One region of the Mesorhizobium sp. CA15 genome, then DNA from elsewhere that is predicted to be linked to it. Evidence: predicted binding sites of a transcription regulator. Region 1 holds the regulator's gene; the other holds the start of a gene.
The links. Region 1 encodes PhoB, which activates phosphate uptake and scavenging genes when phosphate is short. Its sites were predicted from a motif close to TGTCATNNANCTGTCAT; they were not measured.
Positions count from the first base shown of each region.

Region 2: the regulator PhoB is predicted to act here: its motif matches at 3,021-3,037, upstream of LB515_RS20180 (acid phosphatase).

Region 1 is NZ_JAIUHQ010000008.1:22,166-35,170, reverse strand. Features, by position in the region: gene LB515_RS15300 (YMGG-like glycine zipper-containing protein) at 1-4, shown strand, start outside; gene LB515_RS15295 (CHASE domain-containing protein) at 83-1,705, opposite strand; gene LB515_RS15290 (ATP-binding cassette domain-containing protein) at 1,838-2,638, opposite strand; gene LB515_RS15285 (sugar ABC transporter permease) at 2,666-4,018, opposite strand; gene xylF (D-xylose ABC transporter substrate-binding protein) at 4,268-5,308, opposite strand; gene LB515_RS15275 (ROK family protein) at 5,575-6,816, shown strand; gene phoB (phosphate regulon transcriptional regulator PhoB) at 7,145-7,834, opposite strand; gene phoU (phosphate signaling complex protein PhoU) at 7,851-8,558, opposite strand; gene pstB (phosphate ABC transporter ATP-binding protein PstB) at 8,579-9,382, opposite strand; gene pstA (phosphate ABC transporter permease PstA) at 9,379-10,230, opposite strand; gene pstC (phosphate ABC transporter permease subunit PstC) at 10,234-11,220, opposite strand; gene pstS (phosphate ABC transporter substrate-binding protein PstS) at 11,285-12,343, opposite strand; gene LB515_RS15240 (response regulator) at 12,838-13,005, opposite strand, start outside.
Region 2 is NZ_JAIUHQ010000013.1:79,759-85,596, reverse strand. Features, by position in the region: gene LB515_RS20200 (NmrA family NAD(P)-binding protein) at 1-659, shown strand, start outside; gene LB515_RS20195 (dihydrofolate reductase family protein) at 675-1,262, shown strand; gene LB515_RS20190 (hypothetical protein) at 1,317-1,568, opposite strand; gene LB515_RS20185 (cytochrome-c peroxidase) at 1,707-2,960, opposite strand; gene LB515_RS20180 (acid phosphatase) at 3,181-4,713, shown strand; gene LB515_RS20175 (OsmC family protein) at 4,945-5,367, shown strand; gene LB515_RS20170 (hypothetical protein) at 5,373-5,838, shown strand, end outside.

The DNA of each region.
Region 1 (13,005 bases):
CTAGTTCAGCACGGGAAAGACCGGGGGCCGGCAGCCGGCCCCCCGGTTTGCTCTAAACTCAAATTCAAATCGTTGTTTTGCCTTACGCGCCCAGCGGGATCCTGATTTCCACCTTCAATCCGTCGGCGTGGTAGTCGCGCGCGATGGTGCCGCGCAATTCGCGCGTGACGTTGAGATCTATCAATTTGGTGCCGAAGCCGGTCTTGACTGGCGCTTCCAGTTCCTTCTGACCCGCCTCGCGCCAGTTCAGAACCAGCGTCCGCTCGCGACCGCGGCCGTTGACGCTCCAGTCGACCTTGAGGGCGCCCACCGAACTGCCGGCCTCGCCATATTTCAGCGCGTTGGTGGCAAGTTCGTGGAAGGTCAGCCCGAGCGCCTGCGTCGTCGTCTCGTCCAGCAGCACTTCCGGCCCTGACAACACGCCGTCGGGAAGGTCCTTGCCGAACACCTGCCCGAGCTCGATGCGCAGCAGGTCGCCAAGATCGGCCTTCTGCCAGCGCGAGCGGGTCAGCATGTCCTGCGATGCAGCCATGGCCTGCAGGCGCGCCGAGAACGAAGCCGAAAACTCCTTCACGTCGGTGGCTTGCGAAGCCGTCTGTCGCGCGATCGCCAGCACGCGGGTGATCGAATTCTTGATGCGGTGCTTCATCTCCTGCAGGATCAGATCCTTTTCCAGCAGGCTCTTTTCGGTCGCCTCGTGCAGCGCCGATTTCGCCTCATAGGCGCGCTCCTGGTAGCGCGCCACCAGCGCGATGGCGCCGGCAAGCAAAAGGCCGAACAGTCCGAGCATCACCGGTATGGCGCGCGAAGACGGTGGTTCGAAGGCGCTTGTCGGCCTGAACAGCACGGTCCAGGGCCGGCCCGCGACAACGATATCGCGATGCGCCAGAAGCGTCGCCCCGATGCGTTCTGCAGGCGGCGCCTCCGAACGGAACAGAAGATTGCCGTCCTCGGGCTTGCCGTCATAGACCTCGACATTGACCGGCAGCAGCGGAGAACGACTGAGCGCGACCTGGAACAAGTCCTGCGCGCGGAACGCGGCGTAAAGAAAGCCGGCCGTCGACGAGCGGCTTGCATTGATGACGTCTGGCGCGGTCTCGACGTTCAGACGCACGAAAACCAGGAACCCGGTGAAGGTCTGCGCCACGCCGGCGCCCTGGCCGAGCTGGACCAAACCGCTCGCATGCTGCCGGTCGTCTGCCATCGCCTTTTCGATCGCCGCGCGCCGAACCGGCTCGGTGAACATATCGAAGCCGATGATCGACTGGTTGGAGGCAGCGAGCGGCTCGAACAGCACGATGGGCGTGCGCCATTGCTGCGTCGTGGCAGGATAGATCGGATGCGCCGACCCATGATCGTGCAGGATGTCGCGTTCCACCGCCGCCTCGTCGCCGGTCTTGGCGAGCCTCAGGAAGCCGATGCCGCGCAGCCCGGCGAAATTGTCGTCGATGTCGAGGGCGGTGAAGAAGGCCTTGAATTCGCCGCGCGAGATGTCGCCGTTGCGGGCATCGAACAGCGCCTGCGTCGAACGCAGCAGCGACAGATGCAGGTCGACGCGGCTCTCGATGCGGTTGAGCGCGTCGTCGGCCGTGCCCTCGAACTTGATCCGCGCCGCCTCCTGCGTCGCGAAATAGGCGAACCCTGCCATGGTCAGGCTGATCAGCGCGACGGCGACAAAGGCAAGGATCGGAAAGAGCTTCTTCAAATCAAGGATGCGGCCCGTGGACGGTCGACGATCTTTATGGGCAAGTCTCGGCGCCAACACAATGGCGCGGTCAAACCATCACCGCGGCTGGTACATCACGCAGCCGTTAATTAGCCGGCTACCAGTTCGACTTCATGCCGCGATTTTCAGCGCCCCTGGGCCCGGAATGGCGCCTGGCGGGCACCTGCCGAGGATGATCATGCCGAGCACCTCGTCCTGGGTGACATCGGTCGTGCGCGCCGTGCCGACCACCTGGCCGTTCTTCATCACGCAGACCCGGTCGGCAAGCTCGAACACGTCATGGATGTCGTGGCTGATCAGGAAGATGCCGATGCCGTCGGCCTTGAGCTGCTTGACCAGTTCGCCGACCTGCGCCGTCTCTTGCGGGCCGAGCGCCGCCGTCGGCTCGTCCATTATCAGGATACGGGCATTGAACAGGATCGCGCGCGCGATCGCCACCGACTGCCGCTGTCCGCCCGACAGCTTGATAACCGGCTCCTTGAAGCGCTGGAAACGCGGATTGAGCCGGCCCATCACCTTGCGCGCCTCGGCTTCCATGGCGACGTCGTCGAGCGTGCCCCAACCCGTCATCAGCTCGCGGCCGAGGAAGAGATTGGCCGCGGCATCGACATTGTCGGCCAGCGCCAGCGTCTGATAGATCGTCTCGACGCCATATTTCTTGGCGTCGCGCGGATTGGAGATCGAAGCCTCCTCGCCATTGATGAATATCTGCCCGCTGTCGCGCTTATAGGCGCCGGACAGGATCTTGATCAGCGTCGATTTGCCGGCGCCATTGTGACCGAGCAGCGCCATCACTTCGCCGGGGAAAAGATCGACGGATGCGTCGTCGACGGCGCGGATGCCGCCAAAGGCGATCGAGACGTTGCGCATGTCGACCAGCGGAGCGCCGGCGGGAGCGGTCTTGTCAGCCATGATCCCTTTCCTCTCTATAATCCTTGCTCAGACGCGCTTGCGGTAGAGGGTGTCGAGCCACACCGCGATGACCAGTACGGCGCCCACGACGATGCTCTGCAGCGGTGAATCGACGCCGAGCAGCACCATGCCGGATTGCAGCGACTGCATCAGCAATGCGCCCAGCATGGCGCCGAGCACGGTCCCGGAACCGCCTGCAAGCGACGTGCCGCCGATGACCGCCGCGGCGATGACCAGCAGTTCATCCAGCGTCCCCAGCGCGTTTGTCGAGGAGTTCTGCCTGGCCGACGAGATCGCCGCCGCGATCGTCGCCAGCACGCCCATGATCATGAACACCTTCATGGTGATCCAGCGCGTGTTGATGCCGGCAAGATTGGCGGCTTCCGGATTGCCGCCGATGGCAAAGACGTAGCGGCCGAATCTAGTGCGCTTGGTGACGAAGGTCATGATCAGGCCGACGGCGACCGCCATCAGCACCGGAATGGCGATGCCATGCGCGATGAACAGCCCGCCTTCGGGCACGGTGATGTTGTTGGCGGCAGCGTAGCGGTTCACGATGCCGACCGGCCACGGATAGGAGTTGGCGAGCCACACCGCGCCCAGGATGACCGCGCAGGTGACCGTGGCAAGCAGCGTCTCGGCCCAGACCGGACGCAGGGGGAAGCGGAAGCGCTTGCGCTGCACGCGGCCGTTGAAATGCATGAAGATAACCGCCAGGCAGGCGACGATGCCGACGGCCCAGCTCCATCTGGCGCCGATCGAGCCCGCCGGGCCGCCGCCCATCAACTGGAACGTGGCGTCGAGCGGCGCAACGGTCTGGCCGCTGGTGACCCACCAGGCAGCGCCCCGCCATACCAGCAATCCGCCCAGCGTGACGATGAAGGCCGGCACTTCGAGATAGGCGATAACGAAGCCCTGGAAGGCGCCGATGATGAGGCCGAGCGCCAGGCCGATCATCAACGCCAGAACCCAGATCCAGGGGTTTCCCAGTTCAAGCCCGACGAAGCGAACCAGGAAATGCGCCTGGGCAAAGCCCATGACCATGCCGATCAGCCCTTCGGCCGACCCGACCGACAGGTCGATGTTGCGCATGACGATGACCAGCACCATGCCGGAGGCCATGATCGCCACGGCCGAAGACTGAACCGACAGGTTCCAGAGATTGCGCGGCGTCAGGAACGTGCGGCTGTCGAAGTCGAGCGGGTTGACGCCAAGCCGCAGGCTGGAAATCACATGCAGCCCGATCCAGATGAGGAGCAGCGCGCCGATCATGCCCAGCATGCGGGTGTCGAGCTCGGTCGCCTTCAGGAACCGGGCAACAGTGCCGAGTTCCGACGCGCGCGCGGTGTCCGCCGGTTGGGTAGACGTCGTGTCGGTCATGATTTCCTCCCACGGGCTTGCCGTCTGGCGCGGATGCCGGAACTCAGCTGGAAGCTATCCGCCTGAGGCAGAACGGCAAAATCTTTTGAAAACGCCGCGGCTTTTTTGAAAACGCCGCGGCTTTAAAGCAATCCCAGGAAAAGTGCGTAGCGGTTTTCCGTCCGGGATTGCGGCAACAAAAACCAGGAGCGGTTCGTTGAACCGCTCCTGGCCGCGGCGCAGGTATTTTTGATCGAACGTCGGCAAGGTTCAGTTGCAGACCTGGACGCTGCCGGCGGGCACGCCCGCGCAGACCTCGTCCTTCTTGATCCAACCGGCGTCGATGACGACGTTGAGATTGTCCTTGGTGATCGCGACCGGCGTCAGGAACAGCGACTTGACGGTGTTGCCGCCAGGCGTCGTGAAGTCCTTGGCGCCGGCGATGTCGCCCATCTTCTTGCCGTCGGCGAGCTGCGAGGCGATCTCGGCGGCGTTCTTGCCGAGCTCGCGCGCGTCTTTCCACACCGACACGGTCTGCGTGCCGAGCGCGATGCGGTTGAGCGCCGCGTGGTCGCCGTCCTGGCCCGAGACCGGCACGGTGCCGGCCAGCCCCTGCGCCGTCAGCGCCGCGACAACGCCGCCGGCGGTGCCGTCATTGGCAGCCACGACCGCGTCGACCTTGTTGTCGTTGGCGGTCAGGAACTGCTCCATGTTCTTCTGCGCGTTGGCCGGCAGCCAGCCGTCCGTGTAGGCCTCGCCGACATTCTTGATCTTGCCGCTGTCGATGGCGTCCTTCAGGACTTCCATGGAGCCCGCGAACAGGAAGTCGGCGTTCGGATCGGAGCCCGAGCCCTTGATGAAGACATAGTTGCCTTCCGGCTTGGCCTTGAACACCTCGCGGGCCTGCATGCGCCCGACTTCCTTGTTGTCGAAGGTCAGATAGAACACGTCCTTGTTCTCGATCAGGCGGTCATAGCCGACGACCGGGATTCCTTCATCGAGCGCCTTCTGCACCGCCGGGCCGATTGCCGAGGCATCCTGCGCCAGGATGATCAGCGCGTTGGCGCCCTGCGAGATCAGGCTTTCGACGTCGGTTAGCTGCTTGCCCGGATTGGACTGCGCGTCGGCCGAGATATACTTGTCGCCGGCGGCCTCGATGGCGGCCTTCATCGCTGCTTCGTCGGTCTTCCAGCGCTCTTCCTGGAAATTCGACCACGACACGCCGATCACCTTGTCCTTCGCCTCGGCGACAGACGCCAGCGTCAGCGACATGGCAACGCCCGCCAGAATGGCGGCTGCAAATTTCTTCATGATATCCTCCCTGCGCCCGTGCGGCGCGACCCAGACTGGCCCGAAGGCCGGCACAGAGGCTTTTTTTCGAGCCTCAAAAAAATAGTGGTCCAGCGTAACGACACTGTCAACCGAGATTCTGATGGGTTTTGATGGGCTCAGGCATTTTTTTCGGCATCCGCAATAAATAATGACATGGCCCCTGGCTTCTGCCACAATCCCTAGCGTGTCAGCGAGGCTATGGCATTATCACAAGGCCGCGATGACCGGGGAGGACGTGCGAAACGATGTCGGTCGGAATCCGCCACGACGATTTGCGCCGGCGCAACCGCGCCATGGTGATTTCGGCGGTACGCCGCGCCGGTCAGCCATCACGGACCGAAATTGCCGCCACCACCGGGCTCAGCCACTCGACCATTTCGGCGATCTCCGCCGACCTGATCCAGGAGGGCATTCTCACCGAAAGCAAGGCCAGCGAGCCGACGGCGTTGAAACGCGGCCGGCCGCAGATCGGCCTTGCGCTGAACCCTGAAGCAGCCGCGGTGCTGACCGTGGTGTTGTCGCTGAACTTCCTGTCGGTCGCCGTGATCGACTATGCCGGTCAGGTTGTTGCCGAGGAGCAGCAGCGCCTGGACACGCTTGTTATGCCCCGCGACGAGCTGATCGGCGAATGCGTGGCGATCGTGCGGCGCCGGCTGCAGGATCCCGACCTCGACATTGGCAGCGTCGCCCGCATCGCCATGGGCATCCAGGGCATCACCGATTCGCATGCGCGCTCCATGCTGTGGTCGCCGATAACGCCGCTGACCGACATTCCTTTCGCCGACATCCTCGAGAAGGAATTCGGCATCTCCGCCACCATGGAGAATGACTGCAACATGATGGCGGTAGCGCTGCAATGGCGCGACCCGGAGCGCTATCGCGACGACTTCATCGCCATCCTGTTGTCGCACGGCATCGGCATGGGTCTCGTGCTCAAGGGTGCGCTGTTCACCGGCACGCATTCCTCCGGCGGCGAGTTCGGCCACATGATTCACCGCCCGGGCGGGGCGCTTTGCCGCTGCGGCCGCCGCGGCTGCGTCGAGGCCTATGCCGGCAACTATGCGATCTGGCGCAGCGCCATGAAAATGAGCGAGGACGCCGAGCCGGTCGACGTCGGCGACGCCGACATGCGGGCCCTTGCCGCGAAGGCGCGCGAGAGGGACGGCCCCGAACGGGAGGCTTACCGCCGGGCTGGCGAAGCGCTTGGTTTCGGTCTCGGCAGCTTGTTCGCCCTCATCGACCCGGCGCCCGTCGCCATGGTCGGCGTCAGTGCGGCCGCCTTCGACCTGATCGAGCCGGCGCTGCGCGAGGCGATCGCCCAGACGGCCGGCGGCCAGCACTCCGAATCGATCTCCTTCGACACCGAGCCGAACGAACTGCCGCTGATCCGCGAAGGCTGCGCCATGCGCGCGCTGACCTTCGTCGACCAGGAGATTTTCGGGCCGGGAGGCCAGGCAAGAGCGGGGACGGGAAAGAACGTGGCCTGAGGCAGCCTTGAAGAGGTCCGGGGACAGCAGCAGACGCTTGAAATTAGCGAAGGGAAGGCCCCGCAGCTTCGTCATTCCAGGGCGGAGCAGGAGCGAAGCTCCGTCGCGGAGACCCTGGAATCCATGCCGCTACCTCACGCGTCGAGCGCAGCGGCACAGAATTCTGGACTGTCGCAACGCATCGACATCACGGAATGGATCCTCGGGTCTGCGCTGCGTCGCTGCGCTCCTTGCTCCGCCCGTGCGAAGCACAAGCGTCTCGACTAATCGCCAATGCACGCGATCCGATGCTGGAGACAGAATCCGTCAGCGCCTCGGCGCCTTACCCCTAATCTTCCCTGATCGCGTAACCCGCCCCGCGGATGGTGCGGATGACGTCCGGCATGCGGCCGTTGTTGACTGCCTTGCGCAGGCGGCCGACATGGACGTCGACGGTGCGTTCGTCGATATAGATCGTCTCGCCCCAGACATTGTCGAGCAGCTGGCTGCGCGAGAACACCCGGCCGGGATGACGCATCATGAATTCCAGCAGCCGGAACTCGGTCGGGCCGAGCCTGATCTCGCTCTTCTTGCGGTAGACGCGGTGCGACTCGCGGTCGAGCACGATGTCGCCGACCTTGAGCACGCTGGACAGCACCTCCGGCTTGGCGCGACGCAGCAGCGCCTTGACGCGCGCCATGAACTCCGGCGTCGAGAACGGCTTGACCAGATAGTCGTCGGCGCCGGTCGAGAGGCCGCGCACGCGGTCGCTTTCTTCGCCCCGCGCCGTCAGCATGATGATCGGCAGCCGCTCGGTCTCGGGCCGCATCCTGAGGCGCCGGCAGAGCTCGATGCCGGAAACCGCGGGCACCATCCAGTCGAGCACGAGCAGGTCGGGGACGTTTTCCTGAAGGCGGATTTCGGCCTCGTCGCCGCGGGTCACCACTTCGACCTGGTAACCCTCGGATTCGAGATTGTAGCGGAGCAGCACACCAAGCGGCTCCTCGTCCTCCACCACCATGATGCGTGGCGCGATCATTGGCAGATACCCATCGTCAGGCCGCCGGCGCCGACATTGTCGTCTCGTCCTGCTTGGGACGATTCGCGGGCAATTGCGTGCCGGTCAGCACATAATAGGCGTTCTCGGCGATGTTGGTCACATGGTCGCCGATGCGCTCGAGATTCTTGGCGCAGAACAGAAGATGCGTGCAGGCGGTTATGTTGCGCGGGTCTTCCATCATGTAGGTCAGGAGTTCCCGGAAGACGGATGTGTATTTGACGTCGATGCGCTCGTCGTCGTTGCGAAGCTTGGCCAGCGCCGTGGCGTCGCCCACCGTATATTCCTGGATCACGGCCTGGACCTGGATCAGCACCAGCTGCGCCATGGAATCGATCGAATGCGTGAGGTCGCGCGGCGCGGCGCTGACGCCGACCGAGCCGACGCGCTTGGCGATGTTCTTGGCGAGGTCGCCGATGCGTTCGAGGTCGCCCGCCATGCGGATCGAGCCGACCACGTTGCGCAGGTCGTCGGCCATCGGCTGGCGCTTGGCGATCAGCGTGATGGCGCGGTCGTCGAGCTCGCGCTGGCGCGCGTCCATGATGGCATCGTCGGAAACGACGCGCTGCGCCATGGCATTGTCGGTCTCGAGCAGGGCCTTGGTCGAAGCGCCGACCATGGAGGCGGCGAGATCGCCCATGTCGTTGATGAGCCGGCTGATCTGCCTCAGATCCTCGTCGAAGGAAGCGACGGTATGTTCGGCCATGATGATGTCCTCGTATGAGCTCAGCCGAAGCGGCCGGTGATGTAGTCCTGCGTGCGCTTTTCGCGGGGCGAGGTGAAGATCTTCTCGGTCCGGTCGAACTCCACCAGCTCGCCCAGATACATGAACGCCGTCTGCCGCGACACGCGCGCCGCCTGCTGCATGTTGTGGGTGACGATGACGATCGTGTAGTCGGCCTGCAGCTCGTCGATCAGTTCCTCGATCTTGGCGGTCGACAGCGGATCGAGCGCCGAGGCCGGCTCGTCGAGCAGGATGACCTCGGGCTTCACCGCAACGGTACGGGCGATGCACAGGCGCTGCTGCTGGCCGCCCGAGAGGCTTAGGCCGCTGGCGTTGAGCTTGTCCTTGACCTCGTTCCAGAGTGCTGCGCGCTTCAGCGCCTGCTCGACGCGGCTGTCCATCTCAGCCTTGCTGATCTTCTCATAGAGCCTGACGCCGAAAGCGATGTTCTCGTAGATCGACATCGGGAACGGCGTCGGCTTCTGGAACACCATGCCGATCTTGGTCCTGAGCAGGTTGAGGTCCTGCGAGCGGTCGAGGATGTTCTTGCCGTCGAGCAGCACCTGGCCCTCGGCGCTCTGCTTCGGATAGAGCTCGTAGATGCGGTTGAGCACGCGCAGCAGCGTCGACTTCCCGCAGCCCGACGGGCCGATGAAGGCGGTCACGCTGCGCTCGGGCAGGGACAGGTTGATGTCCTTCAGCGCCTTCGACTGGCCATAGTAGAAATTGAGGTTCTTGACCTCGATCTTGGCCTTCTCGACGGTCGTGTCGGCTGCGTTCAGGTCGGTGGACAACATCGGTTTCATCTGTCCTCTCTGCGTCCGGTTAGGCTGCGGGCGATGATGCTCAGCCCGAGAACCGTCAGGGTGATTATGAGTGCGCCCGTCCAGGCCAGTTGCTGCCATTCCTCGTAGGGGCTGAGAGCGAACTGGAAGATGGTTACCGGCAGGCTGGCCATCGGCGCATTGAGATTGCTCGACCAGAACTGGTTGTTGAGCGCGGTGAAGAGAAGCGGCGCCGTCTCGCCGGAGATGCGGGCGATCGCCAAAAGGATGCCGGTGACGATGCCGGAGAGCGCCGCGCGATAGGCAACCGAGCGGATCACTACCCAGCGCGGTGCTCCGATGGCGGTGCCTGCTTCGCGCAGCGCGTTGGGCACAAGGTTCAGCATGTCCTCGGTGGTGCGCACCACGACGGGGATCACCAGGATCGACAGCGCGACCGCGCCGGCAATCGCCGAGAAGTGCCCCATCGGCCGCACCATCAGCTCGTAGACGAACAGGCCGATGATGATGGAAGGCGCCGACAAGAGGATGTCGTTGATGAAGCGCACCACCGTCGTAAGCTTCGAGAAGCGTCCGTATTCGGCCATGTAGGTGCCGGCCAGCACGCCGATCGGCGTGCCGACGACGATACCGATGATCGTCATGACGATGCTGCCGTAGATGGCATTGAGCAGGCCGCCGGCATCGCCGGGCGGCGGCGTCATTTCCGTGAACACGGAGAGCGACACCCCGGAAAGCCCCTTGTAGAGCAGGGCGCCGAGAATCAGCGCCAGCCAGGCCAGCCCGATGCCCGCCGCGACGACGCACAGCGTCATCATCACGGCATTCTTGCGCTTGCGGCTTTGGTGAAGCGATGCGGCAGTCGACATCGGTCAGGCTCCCGTGCGGCTATCGATGCGCAACAGCATGTAGCGTGCGAGCGCGAGGATGATGAAGGTGATGATGAACAGGATCAGGCCGAGCGATACCAGCGAGGATGTATAGAGGTTGCCGTCGGCTTCGGTGAATTCGTTGGCGATGGTCGCCGAGATCGTCGTGCCCGGCGCAAACAGCGAGGCGCTGATGCGGTGCGCGTTGCCGATGACGAAGGTGACGGCCATCGTCTCGCCGAGCGCGCGGCCGAGGCCGAGCATGACGCCGCCCATGATGCCGATGCGGGTATAGGGGATGGTCACGCGCCGGGTCACTTCCCAGGTCGTGCAGCCGATGCCGTAGGCCGATTCCTTCAGCACCGCCGGCACCGTGTCGAACACGTCCTTGGTGATCGAGGTGATGAAAGGCAGCACCATGATGGCGAGGATCAGCGACGAGGTCAGCAAGCCGATGCCGTAGGGCGGACCGGCAAACAGGCTGGAGAGCCCCGGTATGCCGTGGAAAAGACTGATGATGAAGGGCTGCACAGTCGTCTGCAGGAACGGCGCGAAGACGAACAGGCCCCAGATGCCGTAGATGATCGAGGGAATGCCGGCGAGCAGCTCGACGGCGATGCCAATCGGACGCCTGAGCGGGCGCGGACAAAGCTCGGTCAGGAAGACGGCGATGCCGATGCCGATCGGCACGGCGATGAGAATGGCGATGGCCGAAGTGACGATGGTGCCGTAGATGGGCGCGAGCGCGCCGAAATTCTCGGTGACCGGGTTCCAGGATTCGGTGGTCAGGAAGGAGAAGCCGAACTTCGACAGGGCCTCCCACGATCCGGCGACCAGCGAGATCGCGACCCCGCCGAGCAGAACGAGCACGAGTATGGCGGAAAGGCGCGTCGCCGTCCGGAAAACCATGTCGGTGACGGCGAAGCGGCGCACCGTCGCTTCTCTGGTCCGCAGGGCGGACGATGTCGCGGCTTCGGAAACGGCTGTCATTTAGCCCCTCGCATTTCGAAAGAGACAGGAGGGCGCTAGAGGCGCCCTCCTCATTCGGCGGGAATTACATGCCGGAGTAGACCGGCTTGCCATCCTTGTCGACGATGTCCTTGCCCCACATCTCCTCGACGCTCTTCACGACCTTGTCGGGCATCGGAACGTAGTCAAGCTCAGCAGCCATCTTGTCGCCCTTGGCATAGGACCAGGCGAAGAACTTGAGCGCTTCGGCCGTGGCTGCCGCATCATCGGGCTTCTGGTAGACGAGGATCCAGGTGGCGGAAGTCATCGGCCAGGATTCGGCGCCCGCCTGGTTGGCCAGGATAACGCCGTAGCCCGGCTGCGAGCTCCAGTCGGCATTGGCCGCGGCGGCCGAGAACGCCTTCGCGGTCGGCTCGACCTTCTTGCCGTCCTTGTTCACCATGTCGGTATAGGTGAGCTTGTTCTGCTTGGCATAGGCGTATTCGACATAGCCGATCGCGCCGCCAGTCTGCGACACGTTGTTGGCGACGCCTTCATTGCCCTTGGCGCCGATGCCCACCGGCCATTCAAGCGCGGTGTTGACGCCGACCTTCGATTTCCAGTCGGCGCTGACGTCGGCCAGGTAGTAGCTGAAGTTGAAGGTGGTGCCCGAGCCGTCCGAACGGTGGACGACGGCAATCGCCTGGTCGGGCAGCTTGATCTTGGGGTTGAGCTTCTTGATCGCCGCGTCGTTCCAGTTGGTGATCTTGCCGGCGAAGATGTCGGCGAGCGTCGGACCGTCGAGCACCAGCTCGCCCGGCTTGATGCCTTCGAGGTTGACGACCGGCACGATGCCGCCCATCACCATCGGGAACTGCGCGAGGCCGGTGGAGTTGAGATCCTCGCCCTTCAGCGGCGCGTCGGAAGCGCCGAAGGTCACGGTCTTGGCCTTGATCTGCTTGATGCCGCCGCCGGAGCCGATCGACTGGTAGTTGAGACCGATGCCGGTCTCCTTCTTGTAGGCGTCGGCCCACTTCGCGTAGATCGGATAGGGGAAGGTGGCGCCAGCGCCGGAAATGTCGGCTGCCATCGCGGCGGCCATGCTAAGGGTTGATGCCGCAGCCATTGCAATTGCAACGGCCGCCGAGCGGATGAAATGTCTCATGTGGCCTGCTCCTGTTCGGAAGATGGTCTTTCGGCACCCGTTGTATCGGCGCCCGGTCAGCGCAATAGCCCTCGATTATTACAGTCGCATGACAGTTTCGTGTCAGCCCGGTAACGTCTGGACGAGGATGCTCGGAAGGGGTTCCGCAGCGGCCTCGAAGGGCCGGACGGAGTTTGCCGCGGAAATCAGCAACTTGTCTGACTTTTGAAACAAAATTTATCCCGGCGGCCGGATGACGGCCGCCGGGAAATAAAATCCGGACGAGAGTGCGTTGCCTGTAAGCCAGAGCGGATCATGGCCTGGCCATCGCCGAAAACAGGGTCCGTTGGGGTAGAGTCGACGCTGTTTCTTGTCGGCGGTCGCTGCTCCCGCCCGTAACCGAAGAGCGGAATCAATGTCATGATTGTCCGAGCTTGGCGCTTGCTTTGGTATGGTGCGATCGCACCATACGCATGCGTCAGCCCCTTGCCGCCGTCCTGCCCGCCAAATTCGTTTTAACCGGCGTTGCGCCGGGTCTCGACGTCCGAACCCAGCCAGCGCTCGAGCTTTTCGAGCAGCGCCCGCGGACTGACCGGCTTCGGCAGGTAATCGTCCATGCCGGCTTCCAGGCAGCGTTCGCGGTCGCCCTTCAGCGCATGCGCGGTGACGCCGACGATCGGCAC
Region 2 (5,838 bases), on a different contig from region 1:
AGGACGAGGTCGGCGCACGGCTGGCATCTTCCATCGCCAAGGCGGGCCTGCGCCGGATCGTGCTGCTCAGCGGCCTCAATGCCCATCTCAGAATGGGTACGTCGCTTGGCGCCGCGCTGATGGAAGAGCGACTTGCCGCACTGGGCCTTGAGGAACTCGTCTATCTGCGCGCCTCCTTCTTCATGGCGAATTTCATCAAGGGCATGGGCTTCGTCGAGCAGGCGGCGTCCGGCGTCTTCGCCTCGCCCTTCCGCGGCGACCTGCCTATGCCGCTGATTGCCGCCAAGGACGTTGGCGAACGCGCCGCCGCTCTATTGAATGCCGAACACTTTCCGATCCAGCGCGTTGTCGAATTGCACGGCGGCGGCTCCTATACGCTCGAACAGGCTACCGCGATCCTGGGCAGGGCGATCGGCAAGGAGGTCGCCTACCATGAAGCGCCGTTCGCCGATGCGCGGGCCGGTATGGTCGCCAATGGCATATCGGCGAGTTTTGCCGATGCGCTGGGCGAGACGGCGGCAAGCTTCAACAGAGGCGAGCGCTGGGCGCTGGAAGCACCCTCAGCCGAAAATGCCGCCCCGACCAGCTTCGAAGCCTGGGCGCAGGCTTTCGCCCGCTCGCCCGCCGCGGCGCGAGTCGTCACAGGCAGCAATTCCTGACCAGGGAGACCGGACATGAGAAAGCTCATCCTGCAGATGCAGATATCGGTCGACGGTTTTGTCGGCGCCGACGAGGTCCGTCGCTGGCAACTCTGGGAGTGGGGCGACGACAGCGCCTGGGACGAGGAGCTTAAACGGGACTTCAACGCCGTTTTCACGACCATCGATACCATCCTGTTGAGCCGCAAGATGGCTGAGGAAGGCTATCTGACCCATTGGGGCAACGCGGCGAGGAAATATCCGAAGGACCGCTTCTTTGCCTTCGCCCAGCGCATCGTCGAGGCCGAAAAGGTGGTGGCGAGCGATAAGCTCGGGGCCTCGCGCTGGGAACGAACGCGCGTCGTAAGCGGCGACTTGCCGCGTGAGGTCAACGCGCTGAAGCAAGGCGAGGGCGGCGACATCGCCGTGTTCGGCGGCGCCGGCTTCGCCTCGGCGCTGATCGCCGCCGGCCTTGTCGACGAGTTCCAGCTCTTCATCAATCCGGCCGTTCTGGGCAGTGGCCGCCGCATCTTCGACAAGGGCGGCTTTGGCAGGCTGAGGCTCCTCGGCTCCAAGCCCTATGCCTGCGGCATGGTGGTGAGCCGCTATGCGCCGGCGAGGTGAGAAGGCAATCGATGGGAGATCGCTCTGCCTGAATCAATCTGGCAGCGCGGCTTCCTAACTACCTGTCTGGCTATGCCTTTCCCGGATGGCTTGGCAACCGCCCCCGCTGACCAGCCGCAGCTGCACGCCTGGCGTGATGGACCGCTGCCAAGCGGCGCGGCCGTTGCCCACGGCGGCAAACCAGCGGGCTTCGCACGATGTCAGGCCGATAAGCACCCGGCCGGCATATTCGGCCGGCGCGCCATTGGCCGCATCGAACACCGTCCAGCTGCTGCCAGGCGGCTCCTGCACCGGGACGAACCTCATCGGAGACTCCATCTGTGAAGAGATGGGCAATATAGCAGGCGCGACTTGGCGTTCCTATGACGTGGTTCACATTGGCACACATTTACGGTGGATAGCACCGCTGCGGCTGCAAGCCACCAATCTCCTTGGCGGCTTGCCCTACTGCCCCGCCTGGTCGGCGTCGGTCAGCGTGCCGAGGAAGGCGACGATGTCGTCGATCTCGGCATCGGTCAGCGCCGGCTTGTCGCCGGGCTTTTTGCCATTGAAGGGCGGGTCCGTGTTGAGGTTTCCCCAGTAAGCCTTTGGCAGATCGTCGAATTTGTCGACCGTGCCGTCGGTCTTCTTCGGATACCAGCGCCCGGGATCCGTATCGCGGCTGGCGTAGAAGGCGACCGCGTCGCGCAGCGTGTGGAAATAGCCGTTGTGGAAGAAGCTTTTCCGCAAGGCAACGTTGCGCAGCGTCGGCGTCTTGAACAGGCCGCAATATTCGGCGCGGTCCTTGAGATCGGTGCGCAGCGGACCGCACAGGCCGAGGTCGACATAATTGGGCTCGGCATTGGCGGGGATCGCCGGGTTGCGCGGCACGGCAATCGCGATCAGGCCGTAATCGGTGAATTGCGGCGGCTCGCCGTCATTGGCCGGTTCGCTGAGATGACAGCTCGCGCAATTGCCCTTCGCTGCGTCCTCGAACAGCACGCGGCCGCGCAATTCCTGCGCGGAAAGTTGCGCCTTGCCGGCGAGGAAGGCGTCGTAGCGGCTGGAATAGGGATAGAAATCGGCGCTGCTCTGCTCGAAGGTGCCCAGCGCTTCCACAGCGGCGTCGAAGGCGTCTTGCTGATCGTCGAAGACATCGGGGCCGAAGGCTGCCTTGAAGGCGCCGGCATAAGGCGCGTTGCGCAGGCTGGCGACCACCTGGGCCGCGTCCTTGTTGCCCATCTCGAAGGACGACAGCAGCGGGATTCTTGCCTGGTCCTTGCCGTGGTCGGCGCGGCCGTCCCAGGTCAGCCCCCCTGTCGGGCCATTGTCGACGCTTTCGTCGCCTTCGTCCTCGGAGTCGTAGAAATGCTCGGTGAAGGCGGGCGCCGCCTGCAGGTAGCGCAGCGACGGCACGGCGCGAACGCCTGGCTGGTCAAGATTGGCTCCGCCCATTTCGACCGGCGCCGCCGAGGCCGGCCCGAAAGCGTGGTTGGGATCATGGCAGGACGAGCAGGCCTGCTTGCCTGAGGCCGAGAGCGACGGATCAAAGAACATCTGTCGCCCCAGCGCCGTCAGCGCCTCGGCGCGGGCGAAGGCTTCCTGCCGCGTCATCGGGCCGGGATGGACACCGGATGGCTCCTCGGTGTTGGCGGGCGTGGTGGAGGCGACGATCGTGGCCGCTGCAATGGCGATCGCGTGATTTTTCCGATGTCCCATCGTCTTCGGCGATATCCCTGATTTCTCCGCCCGGTTCCTTTGGCGGCGTAAGGATCGAGTGCAACGGATTGATGACCGGTCTTCCCGCTCACGAAACCGTGTTCGGCCGGGGCCGAACTGTCACAAAGGTGACAAGGCGTCGAAGTAGCTGGGCATTGATGCAGTGTTGCGTTCCTGCATTGCCGTCCTCCAGCCATTCCCAAGCCACGAGGCATTTTCCATGATCCGGTCCTTTCTCTCCCTTTGCCTCGCCTCCACGGCGCTGGCATCGTTCTCTGCTGCTGCCCAAGCGGCGCCTGCCGGTTACGACAAGATCGACACCGTCGTCGTCATCTACGCCGAGAACCGCAGCTTCGATAACCTTTATGGCGGCTTCCCCGGCGCGAACGGCCTGGCCAACGTTTCGCCCGACCAGGCGCGCCAGCTCGACCGCGACGGCAAGCCGCTTTCCGAACTGCCGCCGGCCTGGGGCGGACTGACCGGCAAGGGCGTCACGCCGGCGGTGACGGAGGCGCAGAGCGCGCATCTGCCCAATGCAACATTCGCCATCGACGATCCCAAGGGCTTCAACGAGAATACCGGCGTCATCACCCATGATCTGTGGCATCGTTTCTATCAGGAGCAGATGCAGATCGACGGCGGCCGGAACGACAAGTTCGTCGCCTGGGCCGATTCCGGCGCGCTGGTGATGGGCCATTATGACGGCTCGATCCTGCCGATGTGGGCGATCGCCAAAAAATACGTGCTGGCGGACAATTTCTTCCAGGGCGCCTTCGGCGGCTCCTTCCTCAACCATTTCATGCTGGCCTGCGCCTGCGTGCCTTACTATCCAAATGCCGACACCAGCCCGGTGAAGGCCCAGATTGCCGTCGTCGAGCCGGATGGCGTGACGCTGAAACCGGCCGACAATTCGCCGCCCTCGGCGCTGGGCGGCGTGCCGAAATTCGCCAATGACGGCGCCATCACGCCCGACTTCTACGCCGTCAACACCATGCAGCCGCCTTACCAGCCAAGCGCCAACAAGCCGGCCGAGGGTGGCGACAAGGCGCTGGCCGATCCGGCGCAGCCGACCACGCTGCCGCCGCAGCACGAGATCACGATCGGCGATCTGCTGTCGCTCAAGGGCATTTCCTGGGCGTGGTATTCGGGCGCCTGGCAGGCGGCGCTCGACGGCAAGAACGCGACGCCCGTGCCGAACTTCCAGTTCCACCACCAGCCCTTCAACTATTTCGCGGCTTATGCGCCGGGCACGGCCGCGCGGGCCGAGCACCTCAAAGACGGCGGGCTCGGCGGCACTGAGTTCATCAAGGCGATCGATGACGGCAAGCTGCCGGCGGTCTCTTTCTACAAGCCGCAGGGCAACCTCAACGAGCATGCCGGCTATGCCGACGTGACCTCCGGCGACCAGCACCTGGCCGACCTCGTCGCGCATCTGGAGAAGAGCCCGCAATGGGCGCATATGCTGGTGGTCGTCACCTATGACGAGAATGGCGGCTTCTGGGATCATGTCGCGCCGCCCAAGGCCGATCGCTGGGGCCCGGGCAACCGCATCCCGGCCTTCATCATCTCGCCCTATGCGAAGATGGGGATGGTCGATCACACGCAGTATGACACGACCTCGATCCTGCGTTTCATCACCGCCCGCTACGACCTGCCTGTGCTGCCCGGCATCGTCGCCCGCGACAAGGCGCTGCGCAACAACGACCAGCCGCCGATGGGCGATCTGACGGCGGCGCTCGACCTAACGAAGTAGCCTCTCAGAACCCGGGTTCCTCGCCCCCGCCAGAGCCGGGGGAGAGGTGTCCGCAAAGTGGACGGCGAGGGGGCTTCGCAGGGCGCTCCCCCTCTCCGTCTCGGCTTCGCCGAGCCACCTCTCCCCCATTTCATGGAGGCGAGGAAACGCCAATCGCCCAAGGCCTGCCTCGGCGATTGCCTCAGTGAATTCCCGTCCGCTATCAATGGCCTCCAAACTGGAGGCGACACGATGGCAGACTTGAAAATCAGGACCCGCAACGTCGGCGCGCTTGCCGTCCTGCCGCCGGGCGGCCTGCCAGCGGTCACCACCCCGACCGGTGGCACCGTCGATGTGGTCACGCAGGTCAGCGCGCCCGGCTTCAGCCCGCTCGACCTGCTCCATGCTTCTTTAGCCGCCTGCATGGTGCTCAGCGCCCGCATCGCCGCCACCCGCCTCGGCGTCGCCGACCGGCTCGGCGAGGTGAGGGCGGATGTCAGCGGCGAGAAGGCGAAGGACGAGCCCTCGCGGGTCGAGGCATTCATCGTCAAACTGGAGATCACCGGCGACCTTGATACCGCAATGAAAGAACGGATCCTGGCGGACGCGGAAAACATCTGCACCGTCTCCAACACGCTGCGCGGCGCGCCCGCGCTTCGTTCCACGCTGGGGTGAGCGCAATGGCGTATCTTTCGTCGATCGACTACGCGACCGCCTCGGACGACATCCGCGCCGAGCACGACCGCGAGCTCGCGCTGCGCGGCCGCATGACCAACATGAAGCGCATCCTGCTCCACTCGCCGGCCGCCCACCGCATCTACGCCGAATGGTTCACGCTGCGCGACCTTCTCAAGCCCACACTCGACGACCGCGCCATCTGGCTGTTGTCGAAAGCGGTCGCCGAAACGATGCGCGCCGAGATTCCCGTGACGTTCTTTCGCCGCGCATTGATCGAGAACGGGCTCGACCCCGAAGCGATCGAACCGACCGCCGACGAGACGCTGCTGATCTCCTTCGGCATGGCAATCGCCGCCGATGCCAATGCCGTCCCGGCAGAAACCTGGGCCGCACTCAAGGCGCGCTACGACGAGACGCTGCTCGTCAACCTCACCGCCTTCGCCGGCATCATGGTGGCGACCTGCGTAT